Regions from separate parts of the Halomonas sp. HNIBRBA4712 genome, predicted to be linked through region 2. Evidence: predicted binding sites of a transcription regulator. Region 2 holds the regulator's gene; the other holds the start of a gene.
What was found. The regulator LexA, encoded in region 2, represses DNA repair genes until DNA is damaged. The targets are predictions, from matches to a motif close to TACTGTNTANNTANACAGTA.

Region 1 (10,517 bases), on a different contig from region 2:
TCCGCTGAAGATCGACCCCAAGGCGGCTCGCCTGGCGCGTGCCAAACGCCAGGCGAGCCGCTAACCCGCTTTATTCCGGCAGCGTGACCGGGCGCGGGTCGGGAGTGTTTTGCGGGGTCGAGGCCGGGGCGTTTTCCGGCGTCGGTGTCGGCGTTTGCTGATTGGGCGTCAAAAGCGGCATCACCGGGTCCATGGTTTCGGTTGCCGGCCCCGCGCCGCGGTTAGTGCTGATCGACGGCGCACGCGACAGATCGCCCTGCTGCTCGACGTTCACCAGCCGCCCAAGGTCGTCGAAGGTCAGGGTGACGCGGCGCTGTTCGACCCCGGCGTAGGCCTTGTCCAGCCGGTAGACGTAGTCCCACTCGCGTGAGTCGAAGGGCGCTTCCAGAAGCGGGCGACCCATGACGTAGCTGACCTGCTCCTGGGTCATGCCGGGCTGGAGCTGGTTGACCATTTCCTGGGTGACCAGGTTGCCCTGGGGGATGTCGCGCTTGTAGACGCCAACGTAGCTACAGCCACTGATAACGGTCAGGGCAACGGAGAGCGTCATGATACGTGTCAATTTTTGCATTTGAGCCTGTTCTTCACTATCGTGGTTTCGGTCGATCATACCCGACCTAACCTGTTACTGCGAAGAGCAACCATGGCCGATCAGAACCATGAACTACGCAAAGCCGGGCTGAAAGTGACCCTGCCGCGCGTCAAGATCCTGCAGATTCTCGAAAATGCTTCGGGCCAACACCACCTTAGCGCAGAAGAAGTGTACAAGACACTGATCGATGCGGGCGAGGATGTCGGGCTTGCAACCGTTTACCGCGTGCTGACCCAGTTCGAGTCGGCGGGCCTCGTGATTCGCCACAATTTCGATGGCGGCCATGCGGTGTTCGAGATGACCCAGGAAGACCATCACGATCACATGGTGTGTCTGGAAAGCGGTGAGATCATCGAGTTCGTCGATGAGATCATCGAGCGGCGTCAGCAGGAGATCGCCGAGGAGCATGGCTTCGAGCTGATCGACCACGCGCTGGTGCTGTACGTACGTCCCAAGGCGTGAAGCCCTGTAGTGCGCTTTAAAAGCGCTCACGCGCTTGGTTAGAGCGCTCCTGATTAGAATAAAACCCGGGAACAACAGGGCATGCCATTGAAAACGCCCCGGCCGCGAAAGCGGCCGGGGCGTTTTGGTTTGGGGCAGGCACCGGCGAACGCCTGCGTGCCTTGTGGCGCCGTCAGTGAGGCCGGCGCTGGCTGGCGTCGAGCATTTCGCGGGCGTGGGCCAGGGTCTGCTCGGAAAGCGTGACCCCGCCCAGCATGCGCGCCAGCTCGCTCACCCGGCCCTGTTCGTCGAGTAACGCCATGTGAGTCAGGGTGCTGTCGCGTTTGGCCTGCTTTTCGATGTGAAGGTGCTGGTGCGCCTGAGCGGCGACCTGGGGCAGGTGGGTCACGGTCATCACCTGGCCGTTCTCGCCCAGCTTGCGCAGAAGCTGGCCAACGATTTCCGCCGTGGCGCCGGAGATGCCCACGTCGACTTCGTCGAACACCAGGCTCGGGATGGTGGAGTGGCTCGCCGCGACCACCTGAATCGCCAGGCTGATGCGCGAAAGCTCGCCACCGGAGGCCACGCGGGTCAACGGGCGGGCTGGCTGGCCCGGGTTGGCGCTGATCAGAAACTGCACCTGGTCCAGGCCGTCCTGGCTTGGCGTTTCGCGGCTCGAAACCGCGACCTCGAAACGCGCCTTGCCCATGGCCAGAAAGGCCAGCTGCTGTTGCACTTCCTTGCCAAGCTTGCCGGCCGCTTTCTGGCGCGCCTTCGAAAGCGCTTTGGCCTGCTCGCGGTAGCGCTCGCGGCACTCGGCGACCCGGCTGCTCAGTGCCTCCAGATCCTCGTCGCTGGCCTCGAGCTGGGCCACCTCGCGGGAAAGCGACTGATGCAGCGCGTAGAGCTCTTCCGGGGCGACGTGATGCTTGCGCGCGATACGGTGTACGTCGCCCAGCCGTTCGTCGACCCAGGCCAGGCGCTCCGGGTCGAGCTCGGTGGCGCTGGCGAAGCGGGCGAGCTCGCCGGTGGCCTCTTCGACCTGAATGCGGGCGTCCGAGAGTATTGCCAGAGTGTTGGCCAACACGCCCTTGTCGCTGCCGGGCAGCGCGCTCAGCCGGGCGTAGGCCTGATTGAGCAGCGACAGCGCGCCGCCGTCGTCGCTTTCGCAGCACTCGACGGCGAACTGGGTTTCGCGCAGCGTCTCCTCGGCGTGGGCCAGGGTGTGCTGCTCCTGTTCGAGCACCTCGAGCTCGGCTTCGCCCAGGGCGAGCTGGTCGAGCTCCTCGACCTGGTAGCGCAGAAGCTGACGGCGCGCTTCGACTTCGCTGCCGGCTTCGCTGCGCTTTTTCAGTTTGGAGCGGGTGGCGCGCCACTCCTTGAAGGTCTCCCCCAACGCCTGGCGCTTGCCCTTGAGCCCGGCGTAATCATCGAGCAGGGCCAGGTGGGTCTCTTCGCGCATCAGCGCCTGATGGGCGTGCTGACCGTGTACTTGAATAAGGAGCTCGCCGAGCGCTTTCAGATCGGCGACGGTGGCCGGCTGGCCGTTGATCCAGGCTTTCGAGCGTCCATTGGCGGTGACCACGCGGCGCAGAAGACACTCCTCCGCGCCGAGTTCCCGCGCCTCGAGCCACTCGACGGCGGCGGGCAGGCGGGCGATCTCGAAACTCGCCGAAAGATCGGTGCGCTCGCAGCCGTGGCGCACGCTTCCGGCCTCGGCGCGCTCGCCAAGGCAGAGCCCCAGCGCCCCCAGCAGAATGGATTTACCCGCGCCGGTCTCGCCGGTGATCGCGGTCATGCCGCCGCTCAAATCGAGCTCGAGGCGGTCAACGATGGCGTAATCCTGAATCACTAGCTGCGTCAGCATGGGGCCTCCCGGGCAGGGCGCTACAAGAACTGGATGCTTATACAATGATTGGTGTTTTATACAGTAGTCGATAACTCACTTCAACGCCCCTCTTGAGATGGACGACAAGGCCCCCATATAGCGTGCATACGCGAAAGCAATGCTTACTCAACAGGCCGCCGCTTGAGGTGGCGCTATCTCATTACAGGAGCACGGCATGGCAAAAGAACCGCAAACCCCGTTGGATGACGAGCTGGCCCGCCAGGAGCAGGAAGCCGAAGTGACCGAGCAGACCGACGAGGAGCGCCTGGTCGAAGGCGACCTGGAAGGCGTGCTCGACGACGAGTCGCCGCTGGGCGCCGATGAAACCATCGACACCGTGGGCGGCGTCGACAACCCGGAAGCCGAAGTGCTGGCCGCGCGGGTCGAGGAGCTCGAGCAGAGCCTGGCCGAGGCGAAGGATCAGTCGCTGCGCGCCTCCGCCGAAGCCCAGAACGTGCGCCGTCGCGCCGAAGCCGAAGCGGAAAAAGCGCGCAAGTTTGCGCTGGAGAAGTTCGTCAAGGAGCTGCTGCCGGTCGTCGATAGCCTCGAAAAAGCGCTCGAGAGCATGGAAGAGGGCGCCTCTGATGCGCACCGCGAAGGCGTCTCCATGACGCTCAAGATGCAGCTCGACGTGCTCCACAAGTTCGGCGTCGAAAGCGTCGAGCCTGGCGGCGAGCCCTTCGACCCGCAGGTACACGAGGCGATGGCCATGGTGCCCAACCCGGAGCTCGAGCCCAACACGGTGATGGACGTCATGCAGAAGGGTTATCTGCTCAACGGCCGTTTGGTGCGCCCGGCGATGGTCGTGGTCAGCCAGAAAGCGAGCTGATCGAGCGGGGGATTATGCAAATTTCCCCTTGAAAAGCGGCTGGCGGCCCCCAGATAAAGGCCAACCCCGCGGCGATGCCGCAGACCGATTACATCTTTTGTCACCACCGAATTCGAGGTTTTTGCTATGGGACGCATTATTGGTATTGACCTGGGCACCACCAACTCTTGCGTGGCGGTTCTCGACGGCGATAGCGCCAAGGTCATCGAAAACGCCGAAGGCGGCCGCACCACGCCGTCGATCATCGCCTACACCGATGACGGCGAAACGCTGGTCGGCCAGTCCGCCAAGCGCCAAGCGGTCACCAACCCGGAAAACACCCTGTACGCCATCAAGCGTCTGATCGGCCGTCGCTTCAAGGACGACGTCGTTCAAAAGGACATCAAGATGGTGCCCTACAAGATCGCCGAAGCCGACAACGGCGACGCTTGGGTGGAAGTGAAGGGCAAGAAGATGGCGCCGCCCCAGGTCAGCGCCGAAGTGCTCAAGAAGATGAAGAAGACCGCCGAAGACTACCTCGGCGAAACGGTTTCTGAGGCGGTCATCACGGTGCCGGCTTACTTCAACGATAGCCAGCGCCAGGCGACCAAGGACGCCGGCCGCATCGCCGGTCTCGACGTCAAGCGCATCATCAACGAGCCGACCGCTGCGGCACTGGCCTACGGTATGGACAAGTCGCGCGGTGACAAGACTATCGCGGTTTACGATTTGGGTGGCGGTACCTTCGATATTTCGATCATCGAAGTGGCCGACGTCGACGGCGAAACCCAGTTCGAAGTGCTCGCCACCAACGGCGATACCTTCCTGGGCGGTGAAGACTTCGACCTGTCGCTGATCAACTACCTGGTCGACCAGTTCAAGTCCGACAGCGGCATCGACCTCTCCGGCGACAACTTGGCCATGCAGCGCCTGAAGGAAGCCGCCGAGAAGGCCAAGATCGAGCTTTCAAGCGCCCAGCAGACCGATGTGAACCTGCCCTATATCACCGCAGACAACACCGGTCCCAAGCACTTGAACGTGAAAGTGACCCGCGCCAAGCTCGAGTCGCTGGTCGAAGAGCTGGTTCAGCGCTCGCTCGAGCCCTGCAAGATGGCGCTGAAAGACGCCGGTCTTTCCGCCTCTGAAATCGACGACGTGATTCTCGTCGGGGGCCAGACGCGTATGCCGATGGTCCAGCAGAAGGCGGCCGAGTTCTTCGGCAAGGAAGCGCGCAAGGACGTCAACCCGGACGAAGCCGTGGCCGTGGGTGCCGCGATTCAGGGCGGCGTACTCGGCGGCGATGTCAAGGACGTGCTGCTGCTCGACGTCACTCCGCTGACCCTGGGTATCGAAACCCTCGGTGGCGTGATGACCCCACTGATCGACAAGAACACCACCATCCCGACGAAGAAGACACAAACCTTCTCCACCGCGGATGACAATCAGACCGCCGTGACCATTCACGTGGTTCAGGGTGAGCGCAAGCAGGTCGCGCAGAACAAGTCGCTCGGTCGTTTCGATCTTGCCGACATTCCGCCGGCGCCGCGCGGCGTGCCGCAGATCGAAGTAGCCTTCGATCTGGACGCCAACGGTATTCTGAACGTCTCGGCGAAGGACAAGGCGACCAACAAGGAGCAGTCCATCGTCATCAAGGCTTCGAGCGGCCTGTCGGACGAAGAAGTCGAGCAGATGGTACGCGACGCCGAGGCCCACGCCGACGAAGACAAGAAGTTCGAAGCGCTGGTCCAGCTGCGCAACCAGGCCGATGGCATGATCCACGCCACCCGCAAGACGCTGGAAGAGGCCGGCGACAAGGCGACCGATGAAGAGAAGCAGAACATCGAAACCGCCATCAGCGACCTGGAAGCCGCGGTCAAGACCGACGACCAGGACGACATCCAGAAGAAACTGGATGCGCTGACCGAAGCCTCCGGCCAGCTGGCCCAGAAGATGTACGCCGAGCAGGCTGACGCTTCAGCGGCGGAAGGTCAGGAAGGCGAGCAGACCCAGGCCAAGCCGGACGAGGACGTGGTCGACGCCGAGTACGAGGAAGTCAACGACGAGCAGAAGAAGCAGTAAGCGCTTTTTTTGCCAGCCACGCAGCAACGCGGGAGCCAGCTCCCGCGTTGCTGTTTCCAGGAACAAAACGTTGCCTTTCCCGATGAGCATCATTAACCAGGAGGCGTAGGACCCATGTCCAAGCGCGATTATTACGAAGTCCTGGGTGTCGAAAAAGGGGCCGATCAGAAAGAGATCAAGAAGGCCTATCGCCGTTTGGCGCAAAAATTCCACCCTGACCGCAACCCGGATGACGAGACCGCCGCGGAGAAATTCCGCGAGGTTTCCGACGCCTACGAAGTACTCAGCGACGAGCAGAAGCGCGCCGCCTATGATCAGTTCGGCCACGCCGGCGTGGACGGTCAGGCCGGGGGCGGCTTCGGCGGTGGCGGCGCCGGGGCGGGGGATTTCAGCGATATCTTCGGCGACGTCTTCGGCGACATCTTCGGCGGTGGCGGCGGGCGCCGGCGTGGGCCCAACGCGCCGGCGCGCGGCTCGGATCTGCGCTACAACCTGGAGCTGGATCTCGAGAGCGCGGTCGCCGGCACCACGGTCGATATCCGCGTGCCGCGCCACGTCACCTGCGACCGCTGCGACGGCGACGGCGCCGAGCCCGGCACCACCAAGGACACCTGTCCGACCTGCCAGGGCATGGGCCAGGTACGCATGCAGCAGGGCTTTTTCGCCGTGCAGCAGACCTGCCCGACCTGTCACGGCACCGGCGTGCAGATCAAGGTGCCGTGCCACAAGTGCAACGCCGAAGGCCGCGTGCGTGAAACCCGCACGCTCTCGGTCAAGATTCCGCCCGGCGTGGATACCGGCGACCGCATTCGCTTGAACGGCGAAGGCGAATCCGGCATCAACAACGGCCCGGCGGGCGATCTCTACGTGCAGGTCGCGATCAAAACGCACCCGATCTTCAAGCGCGACGGCAAGCACCTGCAGTGCGACGTACCGATCAACTTCGTCGATGCCGCCCTGGGCGGCGAGCTGGAAGTACCCACACTCGACGGCCGCGTGAAGCTCAAGATTCCGCCGGAAACCCAAACCGGCAAGCTCTTCCGCCTGCGCGGCAAGGGCGTCAAGCCGGTACGCGGCGGCGCCCCGGGCGATCTGCTCTGCAAGGTAGTGATCGAAACCCCGGTCAACCTCAACGACGAGCAGCGCGACCTGCTGCGCCAGCTCCAGAAAAGCTTCGACGACAGCAACAGCCACAGCCACTCGCCGAAGAAAACCGGCTTCTTCGACAGCGTGAAGAAGTTCTTCGAAGAGATGAAGCCGTAGATACGGCAAGGCAGGTCCGCCGCGTTAGCGTCACGGTTTAGGTAGCGCGGCAGAACGTCAGCCATTAGCGTACAAGGTCCCCGGTGCCCGCCGGGGACTTTTTTGTGTTCAAGGACGTCGACCATGACCGGACTACAGGATCGCCCGTCTCTGGGTATTTTTCTTCGCGTGCTCTCCGGGGTGATGTTCACCGGTATGTTCGTGTGCATCAAGGCGGTGAGCGAGACGGTGCCGGTGGGCCAGTCGATCTTCTTTCGCTCGCTGTTCGCGCTGATTCCGATCGTGATCTTTCTGATGATTCGCCGGGAGTTTCCCGGGGCGCTGGCGACCCGGCGGCCGCTTGGGCATCTCTTGCGTTCGGGGCTGGGGGCGGCGGCGATGTTCTTCTCGTTCTCGGCGGTGGCGTTTTTGCCGGTCGCCGAAGCGACGCTTTTGGTGCAGCTTTCACCGATCTTCATGGCCGTGGGCGGCGTGCTGCTATTAGGCGAGAAATTCTCGTTCTACCGCGCCGGGGCGATTTTGCTGGCGCTTCTCGGGATGGCGGTGCTGGTGGTGCCTCAGCTCGGTGCGGGCAGCGGCGACGGGCGGCTTCTGGGCTACGCGCTCGGCACTGCCGGGGCGCTTCTGACCGCCGGCGCCTTGCTCACCATTCGCCATATTTCGCGCACCGAAACCGCCGGCTCCATTGCGTTCTACTTCATCGTGGTGTCGTCGTTGGCGGGGCTGGCCACCTGGCCGCTGGGTTGGGCGTCGCTCAACAGCGCCGAGTTCGCTCTTTTGGTGCTTTCGGGGCTGTTCGGCGGGGCGGGGCACATTGCCATGACGCTGGCGTTTCGCTACGCCGAGGTGTCGAAGCTCGCACCCTTCGAGTACGTGGCGCTCATCTGGCCGATCGCCGCCGACTGGGTGCTGTTCGGTATTCCCATCTCCACCGGTTTCCTTCTGGCGCTGCCGCTGATGCTCGCAGGCGTGGCGCTGGCCTCGCTCGAAGGGCGGCGTTTCAAACGCGCGGCCAAGCCCTGATGACCGGGCGCGCGGGCTCTCCGCGCGCCTTTTTCCGTTAGCGTGCCTCTCGCTCCTTCCTTCTCTTTTCCCTCTCGTACCTGCCGGTTTTTATCCAATTGGAGCGCAAGCATGGCAGGGGATGCTTATTTAGCCTACGCTTGATGAAAAGTTAGCCTGTTACTTATTGCCACGCCTCGGTAAGCGCTGGGCCGAAGGCTCGGCGCTTACCGAGGCGTGGCGCAGGCACAATAAAGTAAGGGAACCGTGATGAAAAAGAGAGACGAGGCCGCCGCCCCGAGCGGCCTGACCCGAAGGGAGCTTCTGGGCTCCTCGGCGGCGCTGCTGGTGGGTGCCGCCGCCCCCGGCGCCGCCCAGGCGCTGACCTTTCAAGGCACCCCCGAATGGAAGCCGATGGCCAATGTGGCCGTCGAGCCGGTGGACGAAAGCGCCGGCTGGCAGTTCTTCACCGACGAGGAGGCGGCGACCGTCGAGGCGATCGTCGAACGCCTGATTCCCGGCGATGACCTGAGTATCAGCGGCAAGGAGGCGGGCTGCGCGGTGTTCATCGACCGCCAGCTGGCCGGAGCCTACGGCGGGTTCGAGCGCCTTTACATGCACGGCCCCTTTCAGGAGGGCACGCCGGAGCAGGGCGACCAGTCTCCTCTCACGCCGGGCCAGCGCTACCGCATTGGCCTTGCTGCCCTCGACGATCACTGCCGAAACGCCCACGGCGCGGCCTTTGCCGAGCTTGATGACGCGCGGCGCGACCAGCTGCTCGGCCAGCTCGAGCAGAATGAGATCGCGCTGGGCGACATCGACTCCCAGGCGTTTTTCGAGATCGTGCTACAGAACACCATGGAAGGCTTCTTCGCTGACCCCCTGTACGGCGGCAATCGCGACATGGTGTCCTGGAAGATGCTCGGCTTTCCCGGCGCCCGCTACGACTACCGCGACTACATCGAGCGACACAACGAAGACCTGGAGTTCACGCCGGTAAGTATCGGCGGGCGTTCCGACTGGCAAGCGCAGGGATAAGCGAACATGGCAACCAAACTACCTCCTACGGACGCGGTGGTGGTCGGGCTCGGCTGGGCCGGGGCGATCATCGCCAACGAACTCGTCGATGCCGGCCTCAGGGTCGTCGGCGTCGAACGCGGCCCCTGGCGCGATACCGCAAAGGATTTCAACATCGCCTCGGTCACCGACGAGCTGCGCTATGCCCAGCGTCAGGAGCTGATGCTGCGCACCGCCCAGAACACCATCACCATGCGCAACACGCCCTCGCAGACGGCGCTGCCGATGCGCCAGTGGGGCTCATTTCACCCGGGCAACGGCACCGGTGGGGCGGGCAACCACTGGGCGGGCATCACCTTTCGTTTCCAGCCCGAAGAGTTTCGCCTGCGAAGCCACCTCGAGGAGCGCTACGGCGCGGATGCGATTCCCGACGAGCTCTCCTTGCAGGATTGGGGCACCGACTGGGACGAGATGGAGCCCTTCTACGACGCCTTCGAGAAGGTGGCCGGCACCTCCGGCCGGGCAGGCCAGCTCACAAGCGGCCAGCAGCCGGGCGGCAACCCCTTCGAGGGCGTGCGCTCCAGCGACTACCCGACCCCGCCGCTCAAGCAGCCCTACTCGCCGACGCTGTTCGCCGACACCGCCCGCGAAATGGGCTACAGCCCGTTTCCGGTACCGTCATCGCTGGTCTCCGAGACCTACACCAATCCGCTCGGCGTGACCATGGGGCCGTGCACCTTCTGCGGTTTCTGTACCAACTACGGCTGCGCCAACTACTCCAAGGCGAGTGCGATCACCACGGTGCTGCCGGCGCTGATCCGCAAGGAGAACTTCGAGGCGCGCACCCACTGCGAGGTGCTCGAGGTCACCACCGATTCAAGCGGGCGCCGCGCCACCGGCATCATCTACGTCGACTCCGCCGGGCGACGCTGGGAGCAGCCTGCCGAGATCGTCGTCGTTGCCGCCTTCACCTTCGAAAACGTGCGCCTGATGCTCACCTCGAACATCGGCCAGGCGTATGACCCGGCCACGCGCCAGGGCACCACCGGGCGCAACTACGCCTACCAGACCGCCAACAACGTGCAGCTGTTCTTCGATGACAAGAACTTCAACCCGTTCATCGGCGCCGGCGCGGTGGGTATGGGCATCGACGACTTCAACAACGATAACTTCGACCACGCGGGCCTCGGTTTCTTCGGCGGCGGCAGCACTCGGGTGACGCCGATCGGCGCGGCGCCGATCAACGCGCGCCCAACGCCGCCGGGCACGCCGCGCTGGGGCTCGAACTGGAAGCGCGCCACCGTCGACAACTACAAGAGCACCATGTCGATCGGCTGCGAGGCGAGCAACTACTCCTCGCCCAACAATTACCTGTCGCTGGACCCCACCTACCGGGACCGGCTGGGGCGCCCGCTTCTGCGCATCAC
Region 2 (10,517 bases):
CGAGGATGTCGTCGATGATCACCACGTGGCGCCCGGCCATCGGCACTTCCGGCGAGACCCGCCAGAAGAGCTCGCCGCCGCGCAGTTCGTTGCGATAGCGCGTGGCGTGCAGGTAATCCACCTCGAGCGGAAAGCCTAGCCGGGTCAGCAAATGCCCGGTGGTGATCAGCCCGCCGTTCATCACGCAGTAGAATACCGGCAGCTTGTCGCCGAGATCCGCAGTGATCGCTTCCGCCATCCGGTCAAGCGCCCTTTCCACTTCTTCCTGGCTGATCAGGCAGTCGGCGTTATCCATCAGCTCGCGCATCGAATCCAGCGATTCGAGGGCTTGTTTATCCAGTTTGGCCATCGTGGGCTCCAGCGGTGATGTCAAAAAATAACGAATCCAGGCGCCGATGAATCATCGTCGCTTGGTGGGTTCGCCTGGATCGTCAAAAGGGTCGTTGAACGAGTCGTCGAAAAAGATTAGAGGCTTGCCAGCTCGCTCAAGCGGGCATTGGCGCGGCGCCAGCGCTTGAGCGCAGAAAGTGCCTCGAGATCCGGCCGGGCGCGGGCGTAGCGCAGCTTACCGGTGCGCCGATTGTCGATACCGCCGACGCCCTTGACCACTTCGAGCGCCGCCTCGCGGTCGTTGCACACCAGCAGCATGTCGCAGCCGGCGTTAAGCGCTGCGCGCGCCCGCGCCAAAGGGCCGCCGGCGACGTGGGCGCCGGCCATGGTCAGGTCGTCGGAGAAGATCGCGCCCTTGAAGCCGAGCGACTCGCGCAGCATCCCAAGCCAGGCCGGAGAAAAGCCTGCCGGGCGCGCATCGAAAGCGCTGAACACCACGTGGGCCGGCATGACGCCATCGAGCTGACCGGCAAGTCGTGTGAATGGGACAAGATCCCGCGCTTTTAGCTCGGCAAGCGTGCGGGTGTCCTCGGCAACGCTTACGTGGGTGTCGGCTTCGATGCCGCCGTGGCCGGGGAAGTGCTTGCCCACCGCCGCCATGCCGGCTTCGTGCAGGCCCTGAATGAAGCGCGCGCCAAGCTCGGCAACGTGCTCGGGATCAAAGCCAAAGCTGCGATCGCCGATCACGCTCGATACCCCGCTTTCGACATCGAGTACCGGGGCAAAGCTTAGATCGAGCCCGCAGGCGGCCATTTCCATGCCCAGAAGCCAGCCGGCATCGTTTGCCAACTGCCCGCCCTCGGCCGGGTCATCGGCGTAGAGCTTTCCAATGCGCGCCATCGGCGGCAGGCGCGTCACGCCCTGGCGAATACGCTGTACGCGTCCGCCCTCCTGATCGATGCCGATCAGGATGTCCGGGCGAACGCGGCGAATATCGGCACACAGCGCGCTGACCTGCTCGGCGCCTTCGACGTTGCGCGCAAACAGGATCACCCCGCCGACGGCGGTATCGGCCAACAGCGCCTTTTCGGCGCGGGTAATGATGGGCCCTTCCAGGTCGAGCATGACCGGGCCAAGCGGTTGCGTCATCGGCATCTATCCAGCAAAACGGGCGCTCATTCTAGTCGATTGGCGCCTGCAAGCGAAACCGGAGCCGGTTAGTCGTGAAGCCAGACCGGCGTGCCCGGCGTGGCGAAGTCGAAAAGCCACAAGAGATCACTGTTGCGCAGCCGCACGCAGCCGTGGGACGCCGCCACGCCCATGGGCTCGCCAGGCGGCGTGCCGTGCAGGTAGATATAGCGGCGCTGGGAGTCGACGTCGCAACCCCGGTTGACGCCGCGCTCGAGCCCGCAAAGCCAGAGGATGCGGGTGAGAATCCAGTCGCGCTTCGGGTTTCGCTCGCCAAGCGCTGCCGTGAACACCTCGCCGGTAAAGCGCCGGCCGCGAAACACCGCGTTCTCGGGAAGGCCCGCGCCGATGGCGGCGCGCACGTAGTGCCAGCCGGCGGGGGTCTGGCCGCTGCCTTCCCGCTGGCCGGTGCCGTTTTTGCCGCTCGACACCGCGCACTCATGGGCAAGCCTCTTGCCCTGCCAGGCGCGAAGGCGCTGTTCGCTCAGGTCGATTTCGAGCCAGGGCGCCTCCCGCGGCGGTAACTCAGCCAGTCGGGGCGTGGGCATGGGGCGTCTCCTCGAGCGCGGGGGGAAGCGGTGCGTTCATCGCCGAGACCACCACCGGGCGCAGGCGGCGGATCAGATCACGCACCGACACCTGTTCGTCGTACTCCTTGGCAGCGATATCGCGCAGCGCATCGAGCCCGGAGAGCGTGAAGATCACCGTGCCGAGCATGAAGTGCAGCCGCCAGAAACGCTCGGCATCGGGAAGCCCCGGCGTTGCACGGCGCACGAGCTCGACGAAGCGGGTGAAGACATCGCCGTACTGCTGCTGAATATAGCGGCGAAGATGCCCCTGAGCCTGACTGTAGGCAAGCCCCAACAAGCGCATGAATACCTTCAGGCTGTTGCGCTCGGCGGGCACGCTCAGCACGGTGCTCGCCATGGTTTCGAGCAGCACCTCGAGCGGTATTTCCTCGTTGCCATAGCGCTCGCCAAGCGTATCGAGTGCCTCGTGAAAGCGCAGGCTGAACGGGTCGAGATAGCGTGCGAACACCGCCTGGATCAGCGCCTTCTTGGAGCCGAAGTGGTAGTTCACCGCCGCCAGGTTGACCCGCGCCTTGCTGGTAATGGTACGAAGCGAGGTTTCGGCGAAGCCGCGCTCGGCGAACAGCACTTCTGCCGTATCCAGAATACGCGTGACCGTATCAGACTGGGCCATGGCGCCCTCCAGAAAAACGAGTGTTTAAAACATGGCGAGAAAACATGAGCGCGATAGTAGGCCATTACGCCCCCGCGCTCAATTGGCAAGCCGCTCTTTCATCGTCGATTGACCCGTAACGGCTTTATAATCCGGGGCTTGAGTCATATACTGGACGAAGGAACATACTGTATAATTAAACACATATCGTTTTAGTCATTTTTTTCAAGCTACCCTGTCACGTTGGAGTCCGCCATGTCCCGTCCTCTTACAGTACGTCAGCAGAACGTGTTTGATTTTATCGTCAAGACAATGAACGAGTACGGCTACCCTCCGACGCGCGCTGAAATCGCCAAGGCCTTGGGCTTTCGCTCGCCCAACGCCGCCGAAGAGCACCTGCGCGCGCTCGAGCGCAAGGGCGCGATCCGCATCATTCGCCACACCTCCCGCGGTATCCGCCTGCCCAACCAGGACACGCCGGAAGTCGCCGAGGCGGCCAACGACGTAAACGAAAACGCCGAGACGTCGACCCAGGGCCTTCCGATCATCGGCGAGGTCGCTGCGGGCAGTCCGATTCTTGCCGCCGAGCACATCGACCGCTATTGCCCGCTGCCGGCGGAGTATTTCACTCCGAAAGCCGACTACTTGCTGCGCGTGCGCGGGCTGTCGATGAAGGATATCGGCATTCTTGAAGGCGACCTGCTCGCGGTACACCGCACCGAACGGGTGCGCGATGGCCAGATCGTGGTGGCCCGCCTCGAGGACGAAGTGACCGTCAAGCGCTTTCGTCGCGACGGCCACCGGGTCACCCTGCACGCCGAAAACAGCGACTTCGCTCCGATCGAGATCGACCTGCGAAGCCAGGCGCTCGATATCGAAGGTGTGGGCGTGGGCGTGATTCGCGGCGGCAGCGGCCAGGCGCTGGGCTAAACGTCTAAAATCGGAAGCAGCAAAACGCCTCGCTAGCGTGTCGGGCAGCCCGGCACCGCACCCAACTCGATTCGCACCCCATACAGCGACTTCCAAACAAAAGGGGTACCTGGCGTACCCCTTTTTCGCGCCTGGTTGAAAACCACCTGTCTAGTTGAAAACCACCGTCTTGTTGCCGTCGATCAGTACGCGATCCTCCAGGTGCCACCTCAACCCGCGGGCGAGCACGGATTTCTCCACGTCGCGGCCAAAGCGCACCAGGTCCGTCGGCGTGTGGCAGTGGCTGACGCGGTGAATGTCCTGCTCGATGATCGGGCCGGCGTCGAGCTCTTCGGTGACGTAGTGGCAGGTCGCGCCGATCAGCTTCACGCCGCGCTCGAACGCCTGGTGGTAAGGCTTGGCGCCGGCAAACGACGGCAGAAAGCTGTGGTGAATGTTGATGATCTGCCCGGCGTAGTGCGTGCACAGCGCCGGCGGCAGAATCTGCATGTAGCGCGCCAGCACGATGCAGTCTGCCTCGAGCGCGTCGATCTGGCGCTGCACCGCATCGAACGCCGCCTGCTTGTCGTTGGGGTCGACCGCGATATGGAAGTAGGGGATCTCGTACCACTCGGAAAGCGAGCGCATGTCCGGATGGTTCGAAATGACGCCGACGATGTTGCAGTCGAGTTCGCCGGCCTGCCAGCGGTAGAGTAGATCGACCAGGCAGTGGGACTCTTTCGACACCATGATCACCACGTTGCGCCGCGCTTGCGTATCGACCAGCGCCCACTGCATGTCGAAGGCGTTGGCGATCGGCGCGAACGCCTCGGCCAGCGCCTCGCGGCTCATGCCGACCGAATCGGCGAGAATCTCGTAGCGCATGAAAAAGCGCCCGGACTCGAGATCCGAGTGCTGGCTCGCCTCGGTGATGGAGCCGCCATGTTGGGCGATGAAGCTCGACACGCGCGCCACGATGCCCACCTGGTCGGGGCAGGAAACGACTAACCGGTAGTAATGCGACATGAATATACTCTTTAATACTTTCCTGGGTACGCGCCTGGATACGCGCTTGCTTACACGCCTAAGTGCGCTCTATTGATACGCTCTTTTACCCACTCTTGAAGACACGCGTTGATAACCGGCGTGAAACGACGCTTTTATCGCTGCGCAGGGCCTGGCCCGGCACGAGACGTTAGTGTAACGCAAGCAGGCGCCGGGGGCATTGCCATCATTGTTAGCCGCCCCCGCCTTACCGTATAGTTAAAGCCTTACTTTTCAGGCTGTTCATATTCAATGGATCCATCACGCGTTCAACTTCGACCCCGTCGCCGCCCTCCCCTGCGCATTTTGCCGCTGGGGGGCTGCGGTGAAATAGGAATGAACCTGACGCTTTATGGGTTCGAGGATCACTGGATCGCCATCGATTGCGGCATGATGATTCGCCAGGACCTGCCAAGCGCCCCGCTGCAGGTACCCAATACCCAGACGCTGAGCGAGCTTTCGATCACGCCGAAGGCGCTCTATATCACCCACGGGCACGAGGATCACATCGGCGCGGTCGCCTGGCTCTGGCCAAGATGGCAGTGCCCGATCTACGCCACCCCTCTGGCGGCGGGCCTTTTGCGTCACAAGTTCGCCGAGCACAACCTATCCAGCGTTGCGATCAAGGTGATCGAACCCGGCGACGCCGTCGAGCAGGGCCCGTTCACGCTGCGCTATCTCCTGATGACCCACTCCATTCCCGAGAGCTGCGCCATCATGATGCTCGCCGGCGGCTATCGGGTACTGCATACCGGCGACTGGAAGCTCGACCCCGCGCCCTTGATCGGCCCGAGCGTCAACCCTTCACACTTCCAGGCGCTGGCTCCACTCGATCTGGTGGTGGGCGATTCGACCAACGCGCCGCTGCCCGGCATCGCGGGCAGCGAAGGCGACGTCGCCGAGGCGCTCGGCCGAACGCTCAAGGAGTGCAAAGGGCGCGTGGTGGTCTCCTGCTTTGCCAGCAATCTCGCCCGGGTATGGGCGATCGGCCAAGCGGCGGCTCAAAACGGCCGGCGGGTGAGCCTGATGGGCCGCTCGATGGAGCGCATGGTGAACGTGGCCCGCGGGCTTGGCTATCTCGATGACTTTCCAGCGCTGGTGCCGCCCCAGGATTTGGGCTATCTACCGGCCGATGAAGTCGTAGTGATTGCCACCGGCAGCCAGGGCGAACCGCGTGCCGCCCTGCAGCGCCTGGCGCAAGGACGCCACCCGTTCATGGACCTTGAAGCCGGCGACAACGTGATCTTCTCCGCCAAAGCGATCCCCGGCAACGAGCGCCCTATCGCCGCGCTCAAAAAGCGCTTCGACCGGCTCGGCGTCAGCGTGTTCGACGAAACCAACCACCCGGAGCTTCACGCCACCGGCCACCCCGCTCAGGAGGAGATCAGGACGCTCTATCGCTGGATTCGTCCCGCCGCGCTCTTGCCGGTGCACGGTGAGGCGGTTCACCAGCACGCGCACCAGCGCCTGGCGGAAGAACTCGGCATCAACGCGCCGCTCGCCCCGGTCAACGGCGACCTGCTCTGTCTGGATAACGAAGGCTTGAGAGTCGAGGCGCGCTACCCGCAGCTCCCCCACGTGGTAGATCAGAACAGCGTCACCCCCCATCCCGGGCTCGAATCCGCCCAGCCAGGCAGCGCGCGCCGCGGCACGCTGTTTCTCGCGCTGCCGGTATGCGCCACCGACACTGGCTGGCAGCGCATCGGCCGGCTGATGCTGGACTCGAGCAACGCAAGCCCGATCGACGAGGAGAGCTTTGGCGACTGGCTCGACGAGCGCCTTGAGGAGATCAAGGCCGACACCCTGGCCGAGCTCAGAGAAGCCCTTACCCCGGGGCTGGTTCACTGGCTGGGCGAACACTGCCAGCACCTGCCCGAGGTCCACCTTCAAATCATGGCGAGCGAGTCGCCGGCGGGCTGAGCGACCAGCGCGCCGCATCATTGAGATCGCTTTCGCGCTCCTTGACCCAGTAGTCGCCTTGGCGGGAGTGCTCTTTTTTCCAGAACGGCGCCCGCGTTTTCAAGATGTCCATGATGAAATCGCAGGCGCTGAAAGCTTCGCGCCGGTGGGCGCTGGCCACCACCACTCGCACGATGGGGTCGCCCGGACTCAGCCGACCGACTCGATGGACGATCACGACGCCCTCGAGCGCAAAGCGTTCAAACGCCTCGACCCCTATGTCGTGAAGCGCGCGCTCGGTCATGCCCGGGTAGTGCTCGAGAGTGAGTCCGGTGACGTCCGGCGCCTCGTTGAAGTCGCGCACCAGCCCGGTGAAGCTCACCACCGCGCCGATGTCACGGCGTTGCGCGATCAGGTCGGCGTAGCCCTCATCGAGGGCAAAGGGCGCTTGCTGTACCGATACGAATATCGAAGGGTCGCTCATTCAGCCTCCCGTGACCGGCGGAAAGAAGGCGATCTCGTCCTCGTTGGTAAGCGGCGCAGCGTCGTTGGCCATCACCTGGTTGATCGCGCAGAGCGTACGGGTGTCCGACAGCGCCTCGAAGCGCGCGTCTCGCGCTTTGAGGTGCGCCTTGAGCCCGGCTACGTCGCGGCTTTCGAGCTCGGCAAGTGATAGCGATAAATCGCTTTCGCCGACCCGCTCGCGCAGTTCGGCCAGAAACTTGACCCGCACGCAGGGCGACACCGCACAGCGCTCGCCCAGGCTGACCTCGCCAGGGCTACCCTCGCCGGTAACGATCGGGCCCGGGTCGCGCTGGTAGTCGCCGCGCACGCCGCCGCGCTTGCTCTCGAGCTGGATCGCCTCGATCCGCATCGCCTTGTCGGCGGCCTTACACATATCGTAGAGCGTCAGGCACGCTACCGATACCGCGGTCAGCGCCTCCATCTCGACGCCGGTGCGCCCGGAGAGTTTGCAAAACGCCTCGACGTTGACCGCGCTGGCCTCGAAGTCGAGCTCGAAATCGATACTCACCTTACTCAGCGAAAGCGAGTGGCACAGCGGAATCAGCTCGGCGGTGCGTTTGGCCGCCTGAATGCCGGCGATACGCGCGGTGGCGAGCACGTCGCCCTTCGGCAGGTCGCCATCGCTTAGCAGTTTCAGCGTGGCGGGCGCCATGACGATGCGGCCAGACGCCAACGCTTCACGGCGCGACGCCTGCTTGTCGGCGATATCCACCATGTTGGCTTCGCCCTGTGCGTTCAAATGCGTCAGCTGCATGTCGTTACCTTTTGTCTTCGCTAAACGCGCGGGTCCAGTCGATCACCCAGCGCGCGATCTCATCGATGTTATCAAGGTTTAGCCGCGGGATAGAAGCGTTGAACGTCTCGCCCACCTCGCCCTTGAGCGCGGCGGCCACCAGGTACTCGCTTTGCAGAATCGCCGAATCGCCGATGCCGTCGCGGTAGAGCACGAGCTTGGGCAGCGCGGCCTGCTTGAAGCCTTCGACAATCACCAGGTCCGGTTGGTGCGCGGCCATTAATGACAACAGGTGATCGAGATCCGGCGCCTCGCGCCCCGGGGTCTCCTGCATCAGCGCGTAGCGCTGGCTCGATGCCACCAGCATGGGCGCGGCGCCGGCTTCGCGCAGCCGGTAGCTATCCTTGCCGGGCTTGTCGATATCGAAGGCGTGGTGGGCGTGCTTGATCACGCCGACGTTTAGTCCCAATTCGCGAAGCCGCGGCAATAGTGCGGTCAGAAGCGTCGTCTTGCCCGTACCGCTCCAGGCGGCCACGCCGAGTACGGGAAACGCACGTGGTGTCAGCGACATCAAACCCTCCTTTTATCGCGCCTGCGCTTCAAACCTGCTCTTTTGCCGCCGGCAATAGCGCGTTCAGCGCGATGCCTACCAGCGCCGCCAGGCTCACGCCCTGGAGCGTGAACTGCCCGCCGCCGAACTGCATGCCGCCAATGCCGAAGACCAGAATCAGCGAAACCACCACCAGGTTACGCGGCGCGGTCAGCGACTGGCCGGCGCGCACCAGGGTGTTCATGCCGACCACCGCGATCGAGCCAAACAGCAGCGTCATGATCCCACCCATGACCGGGCCGGGAATGGTCAAAAGCAGTGCTCCCAGTTTGCTGACGAAGGCCAGCACGATCGCAAGCAAGGCAGCGATGATCATGTAGAGCGGGTTGAAAGCGCGAGTCAGCGTGACCGCGCCGGTCACCTCGGAGTAGGTGGTATTGGGCGGGCCACCGAACAGCGCCGCCACCATCGTCGCCAGGCCATCGCCGAGCAGCGTGCGGTGAAGGCCGGGCTTTTCGAGATAGTTCTCCCGCGTGACCGAGCCGATCGCGACCATGTCGCCAATGTGCTCCACCGCCGGGGCGATCGCCACCGGAATCATGAACAGGATCGCAGCCCAGTGAAAGCTCGGCGCGGTAAAGGCCGGCACCGACAGCCAGGCCGCCTCGCGGATCGGGCTAAAGTCAACCACCCCCATGATCAGCGAAAGCGCGTAGCCGGTGATCACCCCGCCGATGATCGGCACCAGGCGTAGAAGGCCGCGACCGAACACTGCCAGCACCAGGGTGACGAAAAGACTCGCCATGGAGAGAAAAATCGCCTGGCCGTAGGCGATGTGGTCGCTGGTTTCGCCTACGGCCATGCTTACCGCGACCGGTGCCAGTGCAAGCCCGATCACCATGATCACCGGCCCCACCACTACCGGCGGCAACAGTCTATTGAGCCACCCGACCCCTTTAAAACGCACGATTTGCGATATAACGGTATAAACAAAACCGGCCGCCATCAGCCCGCCAAGCGTGGCGGGAACACCGAAGCTTGCGATCGAGCCCTGAATCGGCGCGATGAACGCAAACGACGAGGCGAGAAAGACCGGTACGCTCTGGCGCGTCACGCCGTGAAAGACCAGCGTGCCCACGCCTGCGGTGAACAGCGCCACACTCGGGTCGAGCCCGGTCAACAGCGGCACCAGCACCAGCGCACCGAAGGCCACGAAGAGCATCTGCGCCCCGGTCAGAAGCGTTCTGGGCCAGCTCTGCTGGCGTCGTAACCCACTCATTGCCATATCCTTACCCTTGAGGGTCCTGCGTGAAGCAAGCGCCGGGGGGTGAGGCGATTCATCGCGCCACCCTTTCGCGCTCAAAAAAAAGCCCCCAACGCGAGGCGCAAGGGGCGGATGAAAACGGGAGGCGCTCAGCGCGTTCCAAAGATCTTGTCACCGGCGTCGCCGAGTCCCGGCACGATATAGCCGTTCTCGTCCAGGCGCTCGTCGACGGAAGCGGTATAGATATCGATATCCGGGTGCGCTTCTTGTACGCGCTCGATCCCTTCGGGGGCGGCGACCAGCACGATCACTTTCATGCTTTCACAGCCGCGCTCGCGCAGCATATCGAGGGTGGCGATCATCGAGCCGCCGGTGGCGAGCATCGGGTCGATGACGATCGCCATGCGCTCTTCGATATCGTTGGCGAACTTGGAGAAGTACGGCACTGGCTGCAGCGTCTCTTCGTCGCGGTAGAGACCGACCACGCTGACCCGGGCGCTGGGAATCAGGTCGGTCACGCCTTCGAGCATGCCAAGCCCCGCGCGCAGAATCGGCACCACGGTCACCTTCTTGCCTTTCAGGCGCAGAGTGTTGATACGCTCGCCGTTCCAGCCTTCGATCTCGTGGTTTTCGAGCTCCAGATCCTGGGTCGCTTCGTAGGTGAGCAGCTTGGCCACCTCTCCGGCCAGCTCGCGAAAGCTCTTGGTGCTCAAGCCCCCTTCCCGCATGAGGCCCAACTTGTGCTGGACGAGCGGATGATTAATGGCGTAAACACTCATGGAACTACCTCACTGCAGGATGGAAAGCGCCCGGCCGACGCAAAATTGCGCGCCATTCTACCCGCAACCGGGGGCAAGGTTAAGGGGTCTCGGGCAATTGCCAGTTGATCGGCG

Region 1: the regulator LexA is predicted to act here: its motif matches at 2,928-2,947, upstream of recN (DNA repair protein RecN).

Annotation. Positions count from the first base shown of each region.
Region 1 covers NZ_JBIFXR010000011.1:61,812-72,328, reverse strand. The annotation lists gene ACGK9R_RS16560 (RnfH family protein) at 1-64, shown strand, start outside; gene ACGK9R_RS16555 (outer membrane protein assembly factor BamE) at 71-571, opposite strand; gene fur (ferric iron uptake transcriptional regulator) at 644-1,054, shown strand; gene recN (DNA repair protein RecN) at 1,227-2,900, opposite strand; gene grpE (nucleotide exchange factor GrpE) at 3,097-3,750, shown strand; gene dnaK (molecular chaperone DnaK) at 3,877-5,808, shown strand; gene dnaJ (molecular chaperone DnaJ) at 5,923-7,071, shown strand; gene ACGK9R_RS16525 (DMT family transporter) at 7,195-8,094, shown strand; gene ACGK9R_RS16520 (gluconate 2-dehydrogenase subunit 3 family protein) at 8,344-9,111, shown strand; gene ACGK9R_RS16515 (GMC family oxidoreductase) at 9,118-10,517, shown strand, end outside.
Region 2 covers NZ_JBIFXR010000004.1:36,051-46,567, forward strand. The annotation lists gene ACGK9R_RS09600 (hypoxanthine-guanine phosphoribosyltransferase) at 1-349, opposite strand, end outside; gene nagZ (beta-N-acetylhexosaminidase) at 466-1,479, opposite strand; gene ACGK9R_RS09610 (L,D-transpeptidase family protein) at 1,548-2,066, opposite strand; gene ACGK9R_RS09615 (TetR/AcrR family transcriptional regulator) at 2,044-2,721, opposite strand; gene lexA (transcriptional repressor LexA) at 2,956-3,630, shown strand; gene purU (formyltetrahydrofolate deformylase) at 3,781-4,635, opposite strand; gene ACGK9R_RS09630 (ribonuclease J) at 4,990-6,573, shown strand; gene moaE (molybdopterin synthase catalytic subunit MoaE) at 6,545-7,036, opposite strand; gene moaC (cyclic pyranopterin monophosphate synthase MoaC) at 7,037-7,831, opposite strand; gene mobB (molybdopterin-guanine dinucleotide biosynthesis protein B) at 7,836-8,381, opposite strand; gene ACGK9R_RS09650 (uracil-xanthine permease family protein) at 8,410-9,639, opposite strand; gene upp (uracil phosphoribosyltransferase) at 9,774-10,403, opposite strand; gene ung (uracil-DNA glycosylase) at 10,483-10,517, opposite strand, start outside.